2 regions of the Kiloniella antarctica genome follow, and region 1 is predicted to be linked to the other one. Evidence: riboswitches for the same ligand, from Rfam matches in the RefSeq annotation. Region 1 holds a riboswitch; the other holds the start of a gene.
The links. Region 1 has a riboswitch for cobalamin ahead of ACFSKO_RS02730 (DUF4198 domain-containing protein). Riboswitches for the same ligand answer to the same signal wherever they lie in the genome.

Region 2: linked by a shared signal. The riboswitch ahead of ACFSKO_RS09975 (ABC transporter ATP-binding protein) and the one ahead of ACFSKO_RS02730 (DUF4198 domain-containing protein) in region 1 are both predicted to bind cobalamin.

The regions. Positions count from the first base shown of each region.
Region 1 is NZ_JBHUII010000001.1:563,843-568,934, forward strand. It holds gene cbiM (cobalt transporter CbiM) at 1-651, opposite strand, end outside; gene ACFSKO_RS02725 (DUF4198 domain-containing protein) at 666-1,454, opposite strand; cobalamin riboswitch at 1,654-1,874, opposite strand; cobalamin riboswitch at 2,068-2,239, shown strand; gene ACFSKO_RS02730 (DUF4198 domain-containing protein) at 2,366-3,169, shown strand; gene ACFSKO_RS02735 (CBS domain-containing protein) at 3,255-3,776, opposite strand; gene ACFSKO_RS02740 (MipA/OmpV family protein) at 3,972-4,781, opposite strand; gene ACFSKO_RS02745 (arsenate reductase/protein-tyrosine-phosphatase family protein) at 4,971-5,092, opposite strand, start outside.
Region 2 is NZ_JBHUII010000004.1:616,274-621,365, reverse strand. It holds gene arsB (ACR3 family arsenite efflux transporter) at 175-1,191, shown strand; cobalamin riboswitch at 1,409-1,627, shown strand; gene ACFSKO_RS09975 (ABC transporter ATP-binding protein) at 1,930-2,703, shown strand; gene ACFSKO_RS09970 (ABC transporter substrate-binding protein) at 2,745-3,710, shown strand; gene ACFSKO_RS09965 (FecCD family ABC transporter permease) at 3,711-4,865, shown strand.

The sequences.
Region 1 (5,092 bases):
TAAAGAAATTGCAACCATAATTGCGGTAAAGAAAATAGAAAGCGAACCTCCGAGAAACCCCCAGAACCCAGCGACAGACAGGATTCCCCGACGATACAGCACGTATCCGCCGATCATAACCAAGGCAAACAACATCAAAGAGATTCCATTTATGGAAACTCGCCATGTTGCGCCCTCAACCTGATAGGCTTCAAACAGTGCAAAACCAGCCCATACCGAGGTAACAAAGAAGACCGCAAACAACCCATCAGCAACCAGCTTTGCAAGTTTATAACGTTCTGCATTCAACCCCCACCGACAAAGATAAAAAACCATAACTGCCGGGAAAGCAATATTAACGGCATTAACACCAAGAACGGTTAATCCGCCAAAGCCAAAGAAGATAGCTTGTAATAGCAGTGCAACTGCAAGTGCAGGAAACGCAGCCCACCCAAGAATAATTCCGAGCAATCCGTTCAGGATCAAATGCACGGAGGAAAACCCAAGAGGAACATGAATAAGTGAAACCACAAAAAATACTGCCGAGAGAACCCCTACACGCGGAAGATCTTCAGGTTCTAGTTTTTTCAAACTATAGGCGACACCAGCGGCGGCAAGAATGCCGCCACCAATCAACACCGGATTTGATAAAGCACCATCAACGATATGCATCGCTCGTCCAATCTTTAATCGACATCACGAGCTTGAATCCAAATAACAGCATCTTGTGAAAGCTCTTTGCCTTCATGCTCCGTATCCGGTCCGGCACCAAGAGCTGCAATTCCCCAAAACCCTGCTTTTGGAACTCCAAATGTAAACGTACCTGAAGCATCAGAACGAATGGCATGAGACGGCGAGGAAATCATCCCTACATCAGCAAATTTATTGTTTTCAATATCAGCCGGGAAATTAATGTATTCGATTTCGATTTCAGCAAAAGGAACAGGCTTACCTTCGGAGAGAACCACCCCTGTAAAAGTACCCCCAGCAATGACGTTATAAGGTTTGGTAAGCGGGCGAATTTCAGCTTTCAACCCTTGAACTTCTGACCAATCAGTTGGAAGGTCACCAACATTTACATAAGACTTTGTAATTTGCTGAATATAGATGTCTTCACTTGCTTCATAAAATGGCGTCGGTTTAAGCACGAACACATTGTCGCCAAGACCACGTAATTTCACTTCTGCTTCATAGGCTTTTCCAGTGTTTTCATTACTGGTCCACTCAATGATTTTAAGCTTATCCATCAAGTCCGTCTTTTTACCTTTACGGATAGAATAGAATTCTTCTGGTATGCCCATATCCATAACGTGACCCGATTCTGCGGGATGTGTAAACGGCATTTTAAGAGTGAGTTTTCCACCTTTTTCAAGCATGGTTTCAGGTGTATAAATCAATTGGAAGTGCGCTTGTGCACCAGTAATAAAAGCTGTCAGGCCAGCGGCGATAACACTACAAAAGAGAACTTTTTTCATCTCGTTTAATATCTCCCAGCCGTCAACTTATTAGTCAACGGCAACGTTCCTATTGAAGCATAGTGGATTAAAGAGAGATTTTAGACATCCCATCGACATAAATCCTCAGGTTAAACCTGATTATTCATGATCCAGTAGCTCGGCTCAAAGGCACGCCACAAACGGATGTCCGTCACCGATGGTGCTCCCCGCCCTACGGTTTAGTGACATTATGCCGGCAGGTCTCCTGGCTCACGGATCGTAGCTCTATCACCAGACCTTCCCGGCTCTTTGCCAGTGATCATAATTGGTAAGAACTCACCGTTCACAGTTGCGGGGGCAGCCACGGCTTGAAATTCCCTGATGGGTAAATTAATCCGTGTTCCCTTTTAATCCCCGAGCGACTTCACTCTTGGGGAACCATGCATAGCCGCAGTTTATGCAGACAAAAAAAAAGTGCAAGCGAGATTAACGACGTCCTGGAATTTTACCCCGTCATGCTAATGAGTCTGTTTTAATCCAAATTAGAACCGTAGAAGATTTTAGAACACAAGGTGAAATGCTTGTAATTTTGATGTCTGAAAAGAATGCCATCCGAGATGGTTTTACTGATTGACCTTCTCACTCAAGATTGACAGACTGCGCCCGTGTCGGTTTTCCAAGTGTAAATTTGACTTGGGAATAATAGGGAATACGGAATGATCTGCCCATCAGGGGATCTTGAGCCGTAGCTGTCCTCGCAACTGTGTCGGTTCTTTTTCACCGGAACCTATAGCCAGAAGACCTGCCGCCGTAACGTCACCTATTCTAATGAACGAGGTCATTCATTAGGGCGGTTTTCCGTCGTGTGGCGTGCCTGTCGATGATGGTCGAAATCTCACAACATATGAGCTTTTGAACATTGTCATAACTATTTTGACAAGGCGCGTACCATGTTTTTGATACGATTATCTCTCATGCTTGTCATGAGCTTACCACCATTGGCTCTAACAACATCTTTTGCCAATGCCCACTTTTTAGAATTAATTCCCTCTCAGCCTTTTATCTCAAAAAGTAAGCACAGCACCCTAACCTTTGACATCAGATTTACCCATCCAATGGAGGGGGCTCCCTTGATGGACATGCAAACTCCCGAACAGTTTGGTGTTCAGATTGCGGGTGTAAAACATGACCTAACGTCAGAACTTGAATCCACCCGACTAAAAGGAAAATTGAACCCGGCGAACGTATCGTCTTTCAAAGCTCAGCATAAGATTAAACGTGCGGGAGATTATACCTTCTTCCTGACCCCCGCCCCCTATTGGGAAGCGGAAGAACAAGCAATGATTATTCACTATACAAAAGTTATCGTGAATGCCTATGGCCTTGAGAACGGGTGGGAAACGCCTGTAGGTTTGCCCGTAGAAATCATGCCTCTCAGCCGCCCTTACGGATTGTGGACAAACAATCTTTTCTCAGGGCAAGTCCTCAACAATGGTCAGCCAGAAGCCAATGCACTGGTTGAAATTGAGTATAGAGGTCAGGGAAATGTTAAGATCCCCGCCACCCCTTTCATAACCCAAGTTGTCCGCGCAGATGTAAATGGCATCTTTCACTACGCTATGCCAAAAGCTGGCTGGTGGGGTTTCGCGGCTCTGGTTGATAATGGTAAAACGCTCATTGCACCAGACGGTACCAATGCACAGGTCGAAGAAGGTGGCTTACTCTGGGTTCACACTCAGAACATGCCAAAATAGAACATACTTAGAGAGTGTAACGATGGAACAAAATGATCCGTCGTTACACCAATCAGATAAATACCAAATTCTTCAACAAGTTTATTTAACCTGCCATATAAGCCATCATCTGTTCATTTTCGAATTCGAGCTCCATAAGGCGTTTTCGTACCACGTCACCAATGGAAATCATGCCACACAACTTCCCATTCTCAACCACTGGCATATGTCGGAATCGCCCGTTCGTCATCTTCTGCATGACTTCGTGAACTCGGGCTTCTGGACCACAACAAATTGGGTCTGCTGTCATAATCTCAGTGATGTTTTTATCAAATATCGCTAAGCCATCTTTACCAACACCAACAACCACATCGCGTTCTGAGACAATGCCAATTGGGCGTTTATCTGCATCTGCAATAACAAGGGCACCAATTTTAAATGAATTAAGCATCCCCACTACATCCAATACAGTATGGCTAGTGTCGATGGTATGAATATCCCCGCCTTTTTCAGCAAGAACATCTTTAACCATCCCGCCAGAAGACCCTACTGTATTCCCAGCCTCTCCTGAGCCAGAACCGCTGTCACCTTGGTAAAGTGCGGTGCCGAAATCACTGGAAAATATCATGCTCGTACCTCCTCGTGTTCTGCTATGAACAGTAACTATAGCACAATAATTCTACGCATTAACTCTCGATTAACAAAACACTTAAATTCGATTGAGAAAATCTCCCGGGAAATAAGATTTTACTCATTGTTTCCCGGGATAGTTGGCGGATCTAAACGGGTAAACCGTTATTCCAAGTAAAGAAAATTTCAGGAGCTAAAAGGAATAAGTAACAGAGAGAAAACTAGAGAATTGATTTTCACTTTCCACAAAGGGGCTATCAGCGGCATCACCGAGAAGACGCGTATAATTAACGCCACCCACCATGGTCCAGTCTTCATCAAGTGCATACATTGCGTTCAAATGAAGTCCCAGATCCTTAAATCCTGCATCTGCATCAAACTGATTATATTTACTTCGGGAAGCCTGTTTCCCATCCACCCCAAAATAGGTGCTCATATAATCGCCGGATGCCCAGCTTGCGTCCGGGCCAACCTCGAACATCAGCCTGTCATCCAAATAGGTAAAGCGGTAATCTGCACCGAGAGAGACAACAGCACCTTTGTCATTGCCACTCAAATCCTGAGTAACATCAACACCAAAGGCATATTTCCCAAAATCCAGTCCCGCAAAAGCTGTGATATTGATACCGTCGTCAACATCACCTAGTCCCCGCAAGGCACTATTATCCCCATCATCACGACCACCATCATAATTGAAGGAAACTCCTGAGCTAAAATGCTCCGACCGTAACAAAGTGGCCCCGATGCCATTTACAGAAGAGACAAAAAAAGTATCGTCTCGCCAGGAAGCCTCAATGATCGGCAATCCCCCTACTTCATAATCATCAGAACCTTCATAGTCCGGGCTGATCCCTGCTCCAGCACCAAGAGTAAAGTTCCAATCACTCAAAACGTCATCGATTAAATCATTATTTTGCACACCCAAGGGTCTTGGCACTTTTTCTTCGGCTAATACCTCGGTCATAGGTAAAAAAAACATACCTACAGATACCAACATCGTCATTTTCAATAGCCTCAGAGAAAACTGACAACATTGAAAAAATCTCTGACAAAGTCTTATAAAAGGCATTCTCAATTTAACATTTCCCTGATATTCTGGCATTAACTTCCTCGCCTATAACACTCTTGATATACAATGTTTTATAAGGAGGAGCTGACCGTAATCTGACAGATGAAACATTAATTGAAGGCATCAGGCATAAACGATTTTTTCGGCTCCAAGTTCAAACAACAAACTTTCAGGAATTGCGATGTTGTTTGACATGAGAGAAGTATTTTTGGGTTGAACACGCTCGAACAATTTTTGCACTTCCC
Region 2 (5,092 bases), on a different contig from region 1:
TTTTTAAAAGCAAGATTACTTCAGCGGTTTTGTTTTGTATCTTACCAGATAGAATGCTGACCGAATAATATTCCACGGACTTATGTACGCCTTGTTCTGAGTGCAAAAATGAATAGCCGTCGAAATAAAGCACGTTATTGTAAATTATATTTATGCTGATTGAGGTAAAACAGAATGGGTGTTTTTGAGCGGTTTTTGTCCGTTTGGGTTGGCCTTTGTATCGTTGTTGGAATCGTATTGGGTTTATGGCAACCGAGTCTTTTTCAAAAAGTTGCTGGATTAGAAATTGCTCACGTCAACATCGTGGTAGCTGTTTTTATTTGGGTGATGATTTACCCAATGATGGTGCAAATTGATTTCTCTGCCGTAAAGGATGTTGGCCGAAATCCTAAAGGCTTGCTGCTCACCATTGTGATTAATTGGTTGGTAAAGCCATTTACGATGGCGGCATTAGGTTGGTTATTTTTCAAAATTTTATTTGCCGATTTGGTCGATCCATCATCGGCACAAGAATATATTTCGGGGATGATTTTACTCGGTGTTGCGCCATGCACGGCAATGGTATTCGTTTGGTCGCAACTAACCAAAGGCGATCCTAATTATACCTTGGTTCAGGTGTCCGTTAATGACGTGATTATGATTTTTGCGTTTGCGCCTATTTCAGCATTTTTACTTGGAATAAGTGACGTTCAGGTGCCGTGGGAAACATTATTAATCTCAGTTGCTCTTTACGTGTTGTTGCCATTAATTGCAGGTGTGTTTACGCGCAAAATTTTGAACAAAGGTAATAATGAGCAACCCTTAAATGACTTTCTGGCAAGGTTGAAACCTTGGTCAGTTATCGGATTACTCGCAACCGTTGTTCTATTGTTTGGGTTTCAAGCAAATACAATTATTTCGGAACCAGAGACTATTGGATTAATTGCCATACCTTTGTTGATACAAACGTATGGAATTTTTATTATTGCCTACCTTGCAGCCAAATGGATGAAGCTTCCGCACAATATCGCGGCTCCTGCTTGTCTTATTGGTACATCGAATTTCTTTGAATTAGCTGTTGCCGTTGCAATTTCGCTTTTTGGCCTAAACTCTGGTGCCGCTTTGGCCACAGTTGTTGGTGTGTTAGTCGAAGTTCCTGTCATGCTTTCACTGGTTGCGTTGATTAATCGAACTCAACACTGGTTTAAATAGGCGTGAGACTGGCCCGCATATCGGCATATTTCGATATATGGGCATTAAAAGTACAATTGCAGCATTTAGATAACCCTTTTAGGCAGAATATTCTTGTTTGGCTAAAAGATTAGGCCAGATTTTTACCAGTTTTAGCGGAAAGTTAGTTCTCTGATTGCATTTGGGTATGGCAGGGTTAAAACCCGTCGGTTTTGCACTTGTGTTTCATAATATTTTTTGTCACCATCTGCGTGATGGTTTCTGGATATCTAAGCTGAATCCGGGATGAAAAGGGAATACGGTAAGGTGTAACCTCATAGGTGCCAATTCCGTGACTGCCCCCGCAACTGTATGTGGTTAGCCGCTCTGAGAGTACCACTGGATTACTAAAATCCGGGAAGGTTCAGAGAAGCTTTGATCCATAAGTCAGGAGACCTGCCATCGTGTTATTAACTCAAACCGGGCGGGGTGCCTCGGAAAGGATGATAGACATGGCGACAGGCTCTTTTGCGTCACATCACATCGGTTTTCGATCCTCCTCGTGCGTGCACGGAGGGTGCCATGAAACTGATTGCGCGATATCGATATCTCTTATCAAAATTTTGTAAAACGTTTGCACGTCTAGCTTTTAGCACGACGCAGCGAATAGAGAGCCAACACTCTTTTCAGAGATGGTCTTGTCTTTGTTGATAAATATGGATAGTAATGTTATAACATTACGTATTTATTTGTCGTGAATTAGATAAGAAATCCTGTTACATGAATAAAACGGCTTTAGAGGCCTGTAACCTGTCCTGGGGGCCAAACGGGCGCGAGGTTATCCTGCATGAAACCAGCTTTAAGGTTGGTGCCGGACGCATACTTGGCGTCGTTGGGGCCAATGGTGCAGGAAAATCGACCCTGTTGCGGTTGCTGTATCGCTATTACCGTCCTCGAACCGGGCAGGTTCTGGTTGATGGTGAAGATATCCATGCCATGGGGGCCAAGGCTGCTGCGCAACGCATAGCCGCTGTCCTTCAGGAACAACCGACAGACTTTGCCCTCAATGTGCGGGAAATTGTTGCGCTTGGCCGTACGCCGCATCGCAGCGGCCTGTCCGGCTATGGCGCACGCGATGCCGAGATTGTCACATCAGCACTGTCTAAACTCGATTTGTGCGGCTTTGCTGACCGATCATTTGGCACGCTTTCAGGAGGCGAAAGGCAACGAGTCATGGTTGCCCGTGCATTGGCACAAGAACCCCAAATCCTCATTTTGGATGAGCCGACCAATCACCTTGATATTAGGCACCAGCTGGAGGTTCTGACCCTGATCCGGGGCCTGGGGCTGACGATTATTACCTCTTTGCATGATCTCAATCTGGCCAACACATACACCGATGACGTGTTGGTCCTGTCCAAGGGACACAGCCTGGCTTTCGGTCCACCCGAAACGGTGCTGAGCGAAGAACTGATCACCCGTGCTTTTCACGTCAATGCCCGGATCGAGCGACTGGAACCCAGTGGTGAGAACCACTTTACCTATCACCTTTAAGTATCTTGCTCGCTATTAGCGACCTGTTTTGGAGAATACCCATGCGTAAATATATATCCTGTATGAGCCTTTCAGCCTCGGCCTTTGTTCTGGCATTATCGACAACCGCTGTCCGTGCTGCCGACTATCCTGTGAGTGTACAAAGCTGTGATCGAGAAGTTGTTTTTGACGCAGCGCCAAAGTCGGCGGTTTCCAATGATGTAAATCTCACTGAAATGATGCTGGTTCTTGGCCTGCGGGACAAAATGGTGGGCTATACCGGGATTTCCGGATGGAAAACGCTGGATGAAAAAATGCGTGAAGGCGTAGCAGAACTGCCGGAGCTTTCAGAAAAATACCCATCGAAAGAAGTTCTGGTTGGGGCTGATGCGGATTTTTATTTTGCAGGCTGGAACTATGGCATGAAGGTTGGTGGTGAAGTGACGCCAGAGAGCCTCAATCCTTTTGGCATCAAGGTGTACGAACTCACGGAATCCTGTATTCATATCGGGGGCAAGCCAAAGGTATCGATGCAGGATATGTACAATGATATCTTAAATCTTGGTAAAATTTTTGGGGTAGAAGAAAAGGCCAATGACCTTGTTGCAGGTTATGAGGCCGAGTTGGAAGCTTTCCAGTCCACATTGAAGGTGCTAGAGCATCCGGTTCGGGCGTTTGTTTATGATAGTGGTCAAGAAAAACCCTTTACTGCCGGGCGTTATGCGATGCCAACCGCGATGATCGAGGCTGCGGGCGGGCGCAATATCATGGATGACTTTGACAAAAGCTGGGCCAAGGTCGGCTGGGAAGCGGTTGTCGAGCGTAACCCGGAAGTGGTTGTTATCGTGAATTATGGCAATGTCACTGCAGAACAGAAAATTGAGTTCATGAAAAATAACCCAGCCTTTGCCGATATGGATGCCGTTAAAAATGATCGTTTTGTGGTGCTGGAATACGTCGAAGCAACGCCAGGGCCCCGCAACATCAACGCCGTGAAAAAACTCGCAACCGCTTTTCAGGGCAAGTAAATGAGCATCAGCAAAATGGAGGGGCCTCTGTTGCCAGATGAGGCTTCCCGCAGAACTGGCCGAAGAACAGGACGAGGAACGACTTCCCAAAAAACACACGTGTTACAGAGCTTGGTGGTGAAAGCTCTGGTAAAGCCAAGCCGATCATTTGCGCTCATTTTAGTCGTGGGTGTTATGTTTTTGGTATTCTCCATTTGCGTTGCGATCAGTGTCGGGGCCATTTCGGTCCCGATACCAACGGTTTGGGGGATATTTTTAAACAAGATTGTCCCTGGATTCATTGAGCAAACCTGGTCTGCGGGTCGGGAAGCCATCGTTTGGGAAATTCGTTTTCCTCGTACAATCTTGGCGGGACTTGTTGGTGCTGGTTTGGCGCTGGTTGGTGCGACCTTACAAGCCGTAACCCGCAATCCGCTGGCGGACCCGCACTTGCTTGGGATTTCATCAGGTGGGGCTTTTGGTGCTATTTTAGCTCTGTTGCACACGGGGTTATTTATTGGACTTTTTACCGTGCCTTTGTTGGCATTTCTTGGGGCGCTTGGTGCGTCGGCCTTGGTTCTCGGTGTGTCCAGGTTGGCGTCGGCAACCTCATCGGATCGTTTGATTTTGGCAGGGGTTGCTGTCTCTTTTGTGGTGATGGCTGCGGCCAATGTCTTGATCTTTTTGGGTGATCCTCGGGCCACTCATACAGTTGTATTCTGGATGCTTGGCGGGCTGGGTCTGGCGCAGTGGTCTCAACTTATTTACCCGTTGGTTATCTTGATCGGTTGCAGTCTGTTTTTCTGGTTCAAATCCGGTGATCTCAATGCAATGACGGTGGGGGATGAGACGGCTTCTACATTAGGTATTCCCGTGACGCGTTTTCGACTGACAATTTTTATTGTCGGCGCGCTTATTACAGGGGTGATGGTGGCTTTTTCAGGCATTATCGGCTTTGTCGGATTGATGGTCCCGCACATTGTCCGCATGTTTGTCGGCGGTGATTACAAGCGGGTGTTGCTGGCCTCAGCGCTAGTTGGGGCGATATTTTTGATTTGGTCGGATGTTATTGCTCGGACGATTATGGCGCCAGACGATATTCCCATTGGCATTATTACCGGACTGATTGGCGGGTTGTTTTTTATCTGGCTGTTGGGGCGGCGCAATAAGGTTTAGGTTTTTCAACTTAATGACCCAGAAGAAAGACAACTTGGATAGGACAAAAGCTGAAAAGGCAGGATGTCAAAGCTTGAGCTTCTCCTTACTGGAAAACGGACTTTGTGCTTGCTTTCCTCGCAAGGTGGGAAAGAATTTAAATGAAATCCTTATGGACTAATGCTTGGAGAATTGATCCTTAGCTTAAGCAGACCATTTTCAAGATCTCTACCGCAACAATACTCCTA